2 linked regions of the Anaerosoma tenue genome follow. The main gene of each other region encodes a partner of the protein of the gene in region 2 in a complex. Links are inferred from orthologs where the notes say so. Each region holds a gene or a part of one and is shown on either strand. Other genes may lie near its edges.

Evidence for each region. Proteins that work in one complex are often made in the same cells at the same time.
Region 1: the proteins of groL (region 2) and metK are in contact, whole or in part, in a cryo-EM structure (PDB 8P4O), measured with the Escherichia coli proteins. The link is inferred for Anaerosoma tenue from one-to-one orthologs.

What each region holds. Positions count from the first base shown.
Region 1 is NZ_JALNTY010000001.1:279,808-284,498, reverse strand. What follows is about bases 341-3,274. They hold metK (methionine adenosyltransferase), read right to left. Parts: upstream 2,465-3,274; coding sequence 1,217-2,464; downstream 341-1,216. Other genes in these bases: gltX (glutamate--tRNA ligase), read left to right, coding at 3,255-3,274; MSB02_RS01370 (phosphate-starvation-inducible PsiE family protein), read left to right, coding at 2,801-3,232; priA (replication restart helicase PriA), read right to left, coding at 341-1,154. In the rest of the region: more of priA, read right to left, coding at 1-340; more of gltX, read left to right, coding at 3,275-4,691. UniProt on the Escherichia coli protein: Catalyzes the formation of S-adenosylmethionine (AdoMet) from methionine and ATP.
Region 2 is NZ_JALNTY010000003.1:219,386-226,118, forward strand. What follows is about bases 2,800-5,664. They hold groL (chaperonin GroEL), read right to left. Parts: upstream 5,116-5,664; coding sequence 3,484-5,115; downstream 2,800-3,483. Other genes in these bases: MSB02_RS08695 (LysE family transporter), read left to right, coding at 2,800-3,030; MSB02_RS08700 (hypothetical protein), read right to left, coding at 3,027-3,383; MSB02_RS08710 (co-chaperone GroES), read right to left, coding at 5,163-5,456. Also shown: MSB02_RS08685 (N-acetylmuramoyl-L-alanine amidase), read left to right, coding at 1-1,175; redox-regulated ATPase YchF, read right to left, coding at 1,185-2,249; more of MSB02_RS08695, read left to right, coding at 2,374-2,799; MSB02_RS08715 (cell wall-binding repeat-containing protein), read right to left, coding at 5,718-6,733.

The DNA of each region.
Region 1 (4,691 bases), on a different replicon or contig from region 2:
TCGTTGGCCCGGTGTCGTGTCTCCATCGACGGGGTTGCTGACCCGAGCACGAGAGCCGCGCCCCGTGCACGCACCAACCGTTCGGCGACGTCGCGCGCGTGGTACCGGGGCGACTGCGCCTGCTTGTAGGAAGGTTCGTGCTCCTCGTCTATCACGACCAGCGCCAGGTCCCTGACAGGCGCGAACAGCGCGGAACGAGCGCCGACGACGACCTTCACACGTCCTTCGAGCGCAAGCTGCCACTGGTCGAACCGCTCGCCCACCGAGAGGCGGCTGTGGATGACCGCCACGTCGTCCCCCAAGCGCGATCGGAACCTGCCGACCGTCTGCGGAGTGAGTGAGATCTCCGGGACGAGCACGATCGCTCCACGACCACGCGCGACGACAGCCTCGATCGCCGAGAGGTACACCTCGGTCTTACCCGACCCGGTGACACCGTCCAGCACCACCACTCCCCCGTGTTCGACCGCGCCGGCGATGTGCTCGACCGCTGCCGCCTGCTGTGCAGTGTGCGCGTGGCGGGGCGCTTCTGAGGACGAGCCGGTGGGCCGGCGGTACCGCCGTGACTCGGTGATCTCCAGTACCCCTGAACGTGCCAGCGCCCGGACAGCGGCTGGTGCGCCACCGATCCCGGCAGTGAGCTCGCTCAGGGTCACCGGTCCTGCGGAGAGAGCCTCGAGGACCGCGCGCTGAACCACCGCGTTCGGGCGCGGCTGGAAGTCATCAGCCTGCGGCTTGCGCGAAACGAGCTGCACCGATGCGGGAGCGGTCTGTCGGCCTTCATATCGCCAAGTACCGTCATCGCCGCGGACGACCCGCGGAGCCCCACCCGGGGGCAGGAACAGCTTCAACGCCTCGGAGAGCGGGGCGACATACTCGGAGGCGATCCATCCGGCCACTTGCAGCGCATGCTCGTCGAAGACCGCCGTGCCCAGCACCCCGTCGATCGGGCGGAGATCCCCATCGTAGTCGGAATGCGCGGGCGTTCCGACCACATAGCCGACCACCCGGCGATGACCGAGAGGCACGGCGACTGGCACACCCACCCGTACCTTGCCGAGGAGCCCCGGTGGAACGGCGTAGTCGAACGGCTCCGAGAGAGCCCGGGCTGGCACGTCGACGACCACACTGGCTATGTGCGCTTCGGTTTCCATGGTTGCAGCATAGCGAAGGCCACCGACATCGTCGCCGGTGGCCCTCACAGGTGCGGTGCCGTCTACTCGACTGCCGCCAGCAGTGCATCCACCCGATCGGTGCGCTCCCAGGTGAACTCGGCCTCCTCGCGGCCGAAGTGCCCGTAGGCTGCCGTCTTGGAGTAGATTGGGCGGCGCAGGTCGAGGTCGCGGATGATGGCGCCCGGACGCAGGTCGAAGACCTCGCTCACGGCCTTCTCGATGCGCGCGACCGGCACGGTCTCGGTGCCGAAGGTCTCCACCATGACCGACATGGGGTGGGCGACACCGATGGCGTAGGCCAGCTGGATCTCGCAGCGCTCGGCAAGGCCGGCCGCCACGATGTTCTTCGCGACCCAACGAGCGGCGTAGGCCGCCGAGCGGTCGACCTTGGTGCAGTCCTTACCGGAGAACGCGCCGCCGCCGTGGCGGCCCATGCCACCGTACGTGTCCACGATGATCTTCCGACCGGTCACGCCCGAGTCGCCCATGGGACCACCGATCACGAATCGGCCCGTCGGGTTCACGAGAACCTCGGCGTCCTTGTAGTCGATGCCCTCCAGACCGAGCACGGGATCGATGATGTGCTCGATGAAGTCCGGACGCATGAGCGCGTCGATGTCGACTCCGTCGGCGTGCTGCGTCGAGATGAGGATCTTGTCGATGGCGACCGGCTTGCCGTCGACGTAGCGTACTGTGACCTGGGTCTTTCCGTCGGGGCGCAGGTAGTCGAGCACCTCCGCCTTGCGAACGGCGGTCAGACGCTCGGCAAGACGGTGCGCCAGGTAGATCGGCATCGGCATCAGCTGCGACGTCTCGTTACAGGCGTAGCCGAACATCATGCCTTGATCACCTGCGCCGATGAGGTCGAGCGGATCCTGCTCTCCACGCTTCATCTCAAGCGCCTTGTCGACCCCCATCGCGATGTCCGAACTCTGCTCGTGGATCGCCGTGAGCACGCCACACGTCTCATAATCGAAGCCGAACTTGGCGCGGACGTACCCGATCTTCTTCACGGTCTCCCGAACGATGGAGGGGATATCCACGTACGCATGGGTACGGATCTCCCCCGCGACCACGATAAGGCCGGTGGTCGTAAGCGTCTCGCAGGCGACACGCACGTAGTCAGGACTCGCAACCGAACCCTTGTCGGTCTCGTAGCCCTCCTCGGCAAGCTCGGCCTCTCGTGCGATGATCGCGTCGAGAACGGCGTCCGAGATGGCGTCGCACATCTTGTCGGGGTGGCCTTCGGTGACCGACTCCGAGGTGAACAGATACTCGCGCTCTGACATCGGACCTCCTTCATGGTGCCCGCGCCTGCGGGCCTGCCGTTACCGTCCAGGCAAAGAAAAATCCCCTGCCTGGACAGACAAGGGACATGAGCGTTGGCGTGGTGCGCCGCGTTCTTCCCTCATCTTCCAGACGTCGCCGTCTGCCGCAATGTGGCACCGTGCGCACTTTCGCGTCGGTTGCCGGGGCGTCGTAGGGTGCGGTCCCTCGGCCCTCTGCAGCGCTTACGCGCTGCCTCGTGATGAGAACGCAGCCACGATAGCACGGGGCAGCGGTCCTGCCAAGCGAGGCTGCAGCGGGTATAGTGTGCTCGTGGACCCGCCGGATGATGGAGCGCCATGAAGCTGTTCTCCGTGGAGATGATCGACCGGATCGTCGTGTATATCGAGGCCGCTGTGACGGCCCTGCTCGTGATACTCGCCGCACTCGGCGTGGTGGACATCGTCATCAAGATGCTCGAGGTCACCCGCGCGGACGGCTTCATGACACCCCAAGGAATCACGCGGACCATCGACACGGTGCTCGTGGTGTTCATCGTGATCGAGTTGATCCGCATCGCGATGGCCTACATGCAGCACAAGAACGTCATCGGTACGGTGCTCGAGGCTGGCCTCGTCGCTGTCGTGCGGAAGCTCGTGATCTTCGAGAGCGGCCCGGACATGCTCGAAAAGGCCATCGCGCTGGCCGTCCTCATCCTCGCCGTAGGTATCACGTGGTTCCTGCTGCACAAGCGGCAGCCGGCGGATGCCGACGTCCCCGGCGCTCACTGATAGCACATCCGGAAGGAGTATCGTGTCCGTATCCCCCCGTGTCCGTTTCGCCCCGAGTCCCACCGGCGCGCTCCACATCGGCGGCGCCCGTACCGCCGTCTACAACTGGGCCTTCGCCCGTGCGACCGGTGGCACGTTCGTGCTCCGCATAGACGACACCGATCCGGAACGCTCCACTGATGAGAACACCGCGCAGATCATGCGGTCGTTGCGTTGGCTCGGGATCGAGTGGGACGAGGGACCCGAGGTGGGCGGTGACCTCGGACCGTACTTCCAGACGCAGCGGGGCGCGCACTATGCCCGCGCACTCGACCACATGAAGGCGTCGGGTTCGGCTTACCCCTGTTTCTGCACGGCTGACGAGCTTGAGGCAAAGCGCGCCGCTGCGCGTCAGAGCGACGGACCATCCGGGTACGACCGCACATGCCGCCGCCTCGATCCCGGCGAGGTTCGCGCCCGCATGGATGCAGGTGAACCGCATGTCTGGCGACTCGCTGTGCCGCTCGACCGCTCCGATATCGTCGTGGATGACGCTGTACGCGGCGAGACGGCGTTCCCGTCGAGCGCCATGGACGACTTCGTCCTTGCCAGGACCGACGGGACGCCTACGTACAACTTCGCCACCGTCGTGGACGATGTGGACATGCGGATCACCCACGTGATCCGCGGCGACGACCATCTCTCCAACACGCCCCGCCAGATACTGGTCTTCGAAGCGTTGGGCGCACCGGTACCGCGTTTCGCTCACCTTTCCATGATCTGGGGGGCCGACGGGAAGAAGCTCTCGAAGCGGCACGGCGCAACATCGGTGGAGGCTTTCCGCGACGAGGGCTACCTCCCTGAGGCGCTGCTCAACTACCTCGCGCTGCTCGGCTGGTCCCTCGACGGGGAGACCACGATCATCTCGCGTGAGACCCTTGCCTCGCAGTTCTCGCTCGAACGCATCTCGAAAAACCCCGCCATCTTCGACTTCGACAAACTGGAGTGGATGAATGGCGCGTATATCCGCGAGATGTCCGCCGACGCTCTCGCCAAGCGCATGATCACCTGGCTCGCGAAAGCCGGTCTTGCCACTGAAGAAGACTTCGCCGCACGACCGGACTGGTACCAAGCGCTCGTTCCGCTGGTGGCCGAGCGCGCGAGAAGGATGACCGATATCCCCGCGATGCTCGCGTTCCTCTTCGGCGAGACAGTCGCCATCGAACCCGCCGCGGCGGACAAGGCGCTCGCCACCGACGACGCCCGCCGGTCGCTGCAGGCGGCACTCGAGGCGCTCGGGACTATCGCCGATTGGAAACACGACGCGATCGAGCAGACACTCAGAGACCTGGCCGTCACCCTTGAGGTGAAACCGAAGGTCGTGTTCCAGGCGGTCCGCGTGGCGGTGACGGGGTCCACCGTCAGCCCGCCGCTCTTCGAGTCGCTCGCGCTCCTCGGAAAAGAGCGGACCATCCGCAGG
Region 2 (6,733 bases):
CTGAAGACCGGCTGGGAGCGACCCTCGCAACGTTCGTGCACCGTGAGGTCATCGACGCCATCCCGCTCAGGGACCGCGGCGCCAAGACCACCGGCTTCTACGTGATCCGGTGGTCGCACATGCCGGCGATCCTTGCCGAGTGCGGCTTCCTCTCCAACGCCTCGGACCGCGCATACATCACGTCGGCGAGTGGACAGGCGACGATCGCACGCGCCATCGCCGACGGCGTGGACGGGTACTTCGCCAGCGATCCGTACCGGTCGATCTGGCCGCGCGTCGCGGGGGATCGGCGCTACGGCACCGCTGCGGGACTCTCGCTCGACGGCTGGCCCGACGGCGCCGGCACCGTGCTGCTTGCGACCGGTGAGAACTGGCCTGACGCGCTGGCCAGCGCCCCGCTGTCCCACGCCCTCGACGCCCCGCTCCTGCTCACCGGCCGCGATTCGCTGCCAGACGAGACAGCCGCGGAGCTTGCCCGGCTCATGCCGGAGCGTCTGATCGTGCTCGGCGGGACCGATGCGGTGTCGCAGGAGATCGCGGCGGCGGCGGCGCGAGCGGCCAGCATCGAGGAGTCGGCCACCGAGCGGATCCAGGGCGCCAACCGATACGAGACCGCCGCTCTCATCGCGGACAGGGTGGGCGTGCCTGAGAGCGGGCAGGTCTGCGTGGTCACGGGCTCGGGTCCCGCAGACGCCGTGAGCATCTCCTCGTACGCAGGCGCGAACGAGATACCCGTCCTGCTCGTACGACCCGACGACATGAGCGCCCCTACAGCGGCGTTTGCCGCCGCACACGCGGACACATGGCGGTCGACGCTGGTCATCGGCGGCACGAGCGTGATCACGCCGGCGCTGGAGAGCACGCTCCCCACCGCCACCAGGTTGGCGGGCCCGGACCGCTACGCCACCAACACCGCCATCGTGCAGACGCTCTTCACCGACCCGACCGTCCACTACGTGGCCAACGGCGAGGCATACCCGGACTGTCTGACCGCAGGGGTGCGAGGAGCGAAATCGGTCTCGCCGATACTGCTGGTCCAGCCGCGCACGCTCAGCAACCACACGCGCCTGTACATCGAGAACCACGAGACGCGCATCAAGTCGTTCACGATGGTGGGAGGATCGACGGTGCTCCCCTACCTCCACGACTGGATGCTGGACAAAGCGCTCCGCTGACGCCCTGTCTCACACGTTGAAGCGGAAGTGCACCACGTCACCGTCGGCCAGCACGTAGTCCTTGCCCTCGATCCGCAGCTTTCCGGCTGCCTTGGCAGCGGTCTCGCTTCCAAGCGCGTCGTAGTCGACGTAGGCGATGACCTCGGCCTTGATGAAACCCTTCTCGAAGTCGGTGTGTATGACTCCGGCGGCTTCCGGCGCCTTGGCGCCCACCCTCACCGTCCAGGCGCGTGCCTCCTGCTCCCCCGCGGTGAAGAACGACTGGAGGCCGAGCAGCCGGTACGCTTCACGCACGAGCGCGTTCAGCCCCGGCTCCGCCAGGCCCTCCATCTCCAGGTACTCTGCGAGCTCTTCGGGCTCAAGCTCCGCCATCTCCGACTCGATCTTCGCGCAGATCGGCACGGGCGCGATCCCGTCGATCTCCGTGAGCGGCGCGCCGATCTCGCTCTCATCGACGTTCGCCACGTACAGCATCGGCTTCATCGTGAGCAGGTGCAGATCCCGGATGAGAGTCCGCTCTTCGTCGGACATCTCCATGGTACGGGCACGATGGCCCTGCCCCATCCACTCCTCAAGGCGTCGAGCCACGGCTAGCTTGGGGCCGAGCGCTGCATCGCGCTTCGCTTCCTTCTCGAGCCGCGGCACCGCACGCTCCATGGTGGCAAGGTCCGCGAGGATAAGCTCGGTCTTGATCGTCTCCACGTCAGATGCCGGATCGACACGGCCGTCCACGTGGATCACGCCGGGGTCGGAGAAGTAGCGCACGACCTCCGCGATGGCGTCGCACTCTCGGATGTTGGCCAGGAACTGGTTGCCAAGGCCCTCGCCTTCGCTCGCACCTTTCACGAGCCCGGCGATGTCGACGAACTCGACCGTCGCCGGCACGACCCGCTGTGGCTTTACCAGCTCGGCGAGACGGTCCAGCCGGGAATCCGGCACGGGTACCAGGCCCACGTTGGGCTCGATCGTGGCGAACGGGTAGTTGGCCGCGTCGACCTGCCGCCGCGTCAAGGCCGTGAAGAGCGTGGACTTGCCGACGTTGGGCAACCCCACTATCCCGATGGAGAGCGACACGCCTACCCCTTTCGCACCGTGCTTCCTTACGCAGCCGGACCTGCCCGGCGCTGCGCTACTATAGCATCATGGCACCCACTCCACGCATCGATGCTCCACACGCTTCCGCAGGAGCGGGATACCGATGAACGCCGGGATCGCCGACGCGTTCACGCTGGGAGGAGCCGCGTTCCTCGTGGGGCTCTCGGGCGCGATGGCGCCGGGACCGTTCCTCACGGTCACGATATCCCGCACGCTCACCCGTGGCCCCGCGTCGGCGGCCCTGATGCTCGTGGGGCACGCCCTGCTCGAGGGCGCGCTGCTCGTGGGCTTCGCCTTCGGACTCCAGCGCCTGCTCGCCGCACCCGTGGTGAACAGCGTTCTCGGCATCGTCGGAGGCGCGATCCTGCTATGGCTGGCCTTCGGGCTCGCACGTGACACGCTCTCCGGCGCCACGGTACCCGTCCCCGGCGCCGTGACCCCGGAGCCGAAGCTCGGGCCGGTCATCCAGGGCGTCACCGTGAGCCTTTCGAATCCGTACTGGACGCTTTGGTGGGCGACAGTGGGCGTGAAGCTCGCATCGGACGGTCTTGCGATCGGAGCCGTCGGCGTGGCCGCGTTCTTCATCGGCCATCAGATGGCGGACATAGCGTGGTACGGCCTCGTGATCGCCGCTACCGCGCGTGGACGGCGCATCCTGCCCGACCATGCGTACCGGGTGTTGCTTGGCGCGTGCGCGGTGTTCCTGGTGTATCTCGGACTCCGGTTCGCGATCGCCGGGGTCTCCAGCCTCAGCGCCTAGCCGAGCGACCCGTACGGATCGAGAGGATCGAACGCCTCCACGGTCCAGTCGATGCCGAACGCCTTGAGCTTCGCGTAGTACTCCTCTTCCGTGTACTCCTTGTTGAGGATGTGGAAGCGCGCGCCGTTCAGGCCCACGCAGTAGGCGCAGTCACGACAGTCGACGCACTGCACGCACTCGATCACGCTGTCGCAATTGTGGCAGCCGATGCAGCCTCGGGCGTTGTAGATGTAGTTGCAGTTGCGGCATGCCTCCACGTTGAAGCAGCCGTAGTTGTTCGCGCTGTCGCGGTCGTGGGTGTGCTCGTTCTTGAGGCGGTTCCACTCCGCGAGGAAGTGTACGTTCTGGGTCATCGCGGACTCCCTTCGTGAGCGTGCCGCCATTGTAACCGAGCGGGGCCCCGGACCGTATGGCCCGGGGCCCCGCTTCCACGCGACACGAACGGCTTACGGGCTACATCATGCCCATTCCGCCACCCATGCCCGCCATGGCCGCCGCTGCCGCAGCGTCGTCCTTGGCCGGGATGTCGCTCACGGTGGTCTCGGTGATCAGGATAAGGGCCGCGATCGACGCCGCGTTCTGCAGCGCGCTGCGCGTGACCTTGACCGGGTCGATGACGCCCATCTTGAGCAGGTCGCCGTACTCGCCGGTAGCGGCGTTCAGGCCCTGGCCGGCGTCGAGCGCCTTGACCTTCTCGACCACGACGGAGCCCTCATAACCAGCGTTGGCCGCGATCTGCTTCAGCGGCTCGTCCAGCGCCTTCTTGATGATGTTGACGCCGATCTGCTCGTCGCCCGCAAGCTCGAGGGCCTCGAGCGCCGGGGTCGCGTCGGTCAGCGCCACGCCACCGCCCGCCACGATGCCCTCTTCAACGGCCGCGCGGGTCGCCTGGAGCGCATCCTCGATTCGGTGCTTCTTCTCCTTGAGCTCCACCTCGGTCGCCGCGCCCACCTTGATGATGGCCACGCCGCCGGAGAGCTTGGCCAAGCGCTCCTGGAGCTTCTCGCGGTCGAAGTCGGAGTCGGAGTTCTCGATCTCGGCCTTGATCTGGTTGATGCGGGCCTTGATCTGATCCTCGGAACCCTTGCCGCCGATGATCGTGGTGTCGTCCTTGGTGACCTTGACCTTCTCGGCGCGGCCGAGCATGTCGAGCGTCACGTTCTCGAGCTTGTGGCCAAGCTCCTCGCTGACGACCTGACCGCCGGTGACGATGGCGATGTCCTCGAGCATCCGCTTGCGGCGGTCACCGAAGCCCGGCGCCTTGACGGCCACCGAGGTGAACGTGCCGCGCAGCTTGTTGACGATGAGCGTGGCGAGCGCCTCGCCCTCCACGTCCTCGGAGATGATGAGGAGCTGCTTGCCTGCCTGCATGACCTTCTCGAGCACGGGCAGGAGGTCCTGGATGTTGCCGATCTTGCTGTTGGCGATGAGGATGAGCGGGTCGTCGATCACGGCCTCCATGCGATCGGAGTCGGTGATCATGTACGGCGAGACGTAGCCCTTGTCGAACTGCATGCCCTCGACGGTGTCGATGTCGATGCCGAAGGTCTGCGACTCCTCGACGGTGATGACGCCGTCCTTGCCCACGACCTCCATCGCCTCGGCGATCTTGTCGCCGATCTTCTCGTCGGCCGCCGAGATGGAGCCGACGTGCGCGATCTCGTCGCGGTCCTCGATCTCCTTGGCGTGGCCCTTGATGGTCTCAACGACCGTGTCCACCGCCTTCTCGATGCCGCGCTTCACGGCAAGCGGGTTCGCGCCTGCCGCCACGTTGCGCAGGCCCTCGCGGACGATGACCTGGGCGAGCAGCGTCGCGGTGGTGGTGCCGTCACCGGCGACGTCGTTGGTCTTGGTGGCGACTTCCTTCACGAGCTGCGCGCCCATGTTCTCGATCGGATCGTCGAGTTCGATCTCCTTGGCGATGGTCACACCATCATTGGTGATCGTGGGGGCGCCGAACTTCTTCTCGAGCACGACATAGCGGCCGCGCGGGCCAAGCGTCACCTTGACCGCGTTCGCCAGCTTGTTGACGCCGGACTCGAGGCCGCGCCGGGCCTCTTCGTCGAATCGGATATCTTTAGCCATGTGGCTGATCCCCTCCTTCTGTCAGGGTCGGTGGAACAGGACGGATGCTAGCCGTTCGCTACGGCCAGGATGTCGTTCTGGGACATGATGAAGAACTCCTCGCCCTCGATCTTGATCGAGGTCTTGCCCCACTCCTTGTAGATGACGACGTCGCCGACCTTCACGTCCATCGGCACACGCTTCTCACCCTCGTCGTCCCAGCGGCCGTCGCCCACCGCGACGATCTCGCCCTTCTGAGGCTTCTCTTTGGCTGAGTCCGGGATCACGAGACCGCTCTTGGTCTGCTCCTCGGCCTTGGCCGGCTTGACGACGACGTTGTCGAACAGCGGCTTCAGGTTCATGCTCTACCCTCCTGTTTCTTCGATCGGAACGAACACACTGGATACCGCACCACGTGCGGAGATCACCCTGCGTCCCCTTGCGGTCGTTTGGCACTCGCGCCCTCCGAGTGCCAAGCAACGTGATTCTAGGCCGAGAGGACGTGCGAATGCAATACCCGTCACACAAAATCTGATGGTGTCGCACTCAGATTCCGGCGCACACGAAGAGGGCCGGTGAATCCCGGCCCTCTCGGCGATGCTGTGTCTTGCTGTCGGGAAGGATCAGTTCGGCACGGAAGCCCGCAAGGCGTTGAACTGGTTCAGCACGGTATCGCTCACCGCGCTCGTGCCGCCCACCACGTAGCAGAGCGAATCAGGCTGCCCGTGGTCCTCCACGAACGCCTTGACTTCCCCGGAGAGCGACGTGGGGCTCGTGAGCATGATGGGGCCATACACACCGTTGCCCGCGCCGTACTGATACACCATGGGGGCTGCGACCAGGGCGTCCGGCCAGTTGAGGCCGCTCACCAGGATCATACGGTCGGCGTTCAGGCCGATGTCGACGCCGTGCTCCGCGACCGCCCACGCCGTCGCGTAACGTGAACCGCCCGACAGGCGGTCGACGTTCGCTGCGCCGAGCATGTCCACGAGATCATCCTCGACATCGGATGAGACCACGGCCTCCCCGCCGATGACGTAAGCCGTGGTTATGCCGAGATCATCGATCGCCTGTGCCGCCTCGGGTGACAGCGACCCCTGTGCCGTCAACAGCACCGGGGAGCCCATGTACACGGAGGGTGCGCCTACTGCCACACCATCCGCCCATGCGGTGCCCCCGACGATGTAGGCGGTGTCGGTGATCCCCGCGACGGAATCGACAGCCTCTGCGACCATGGCCGCAGTCTCGTAACGGTTGGCGCCGCTCAGCCGTACGATCTCGAGATTCTCTTCCTTCAGGCTCGCCGCCACCTCGGGGATGGCCCGGAGCTGCGTCTCCACGGCGGACGGCACCGCAACCGTGCCACCAAGGATGTAGATGGTCAGCGGGCTGTTGTCGTAGTAGACCGCGGGTCGCAGGATCCTTGAGATCTCCGCCCGCGTCTCGGCGCTCAGGCCGGTCGGACCCGAGAGCAGCAATGGTCCGTCGACCGACGACGCGAGCAAGCCGCCGGCAAGCGCATCCGCAGGACTCGAACCGCTCGTGATGACCACGCCGGACGTGTAGAACCCGTAGTCGTAGTACGTGTGATACATCTGGTACATCAGCTTCGAGATCTCAACACCTGTCCGGTACCTGT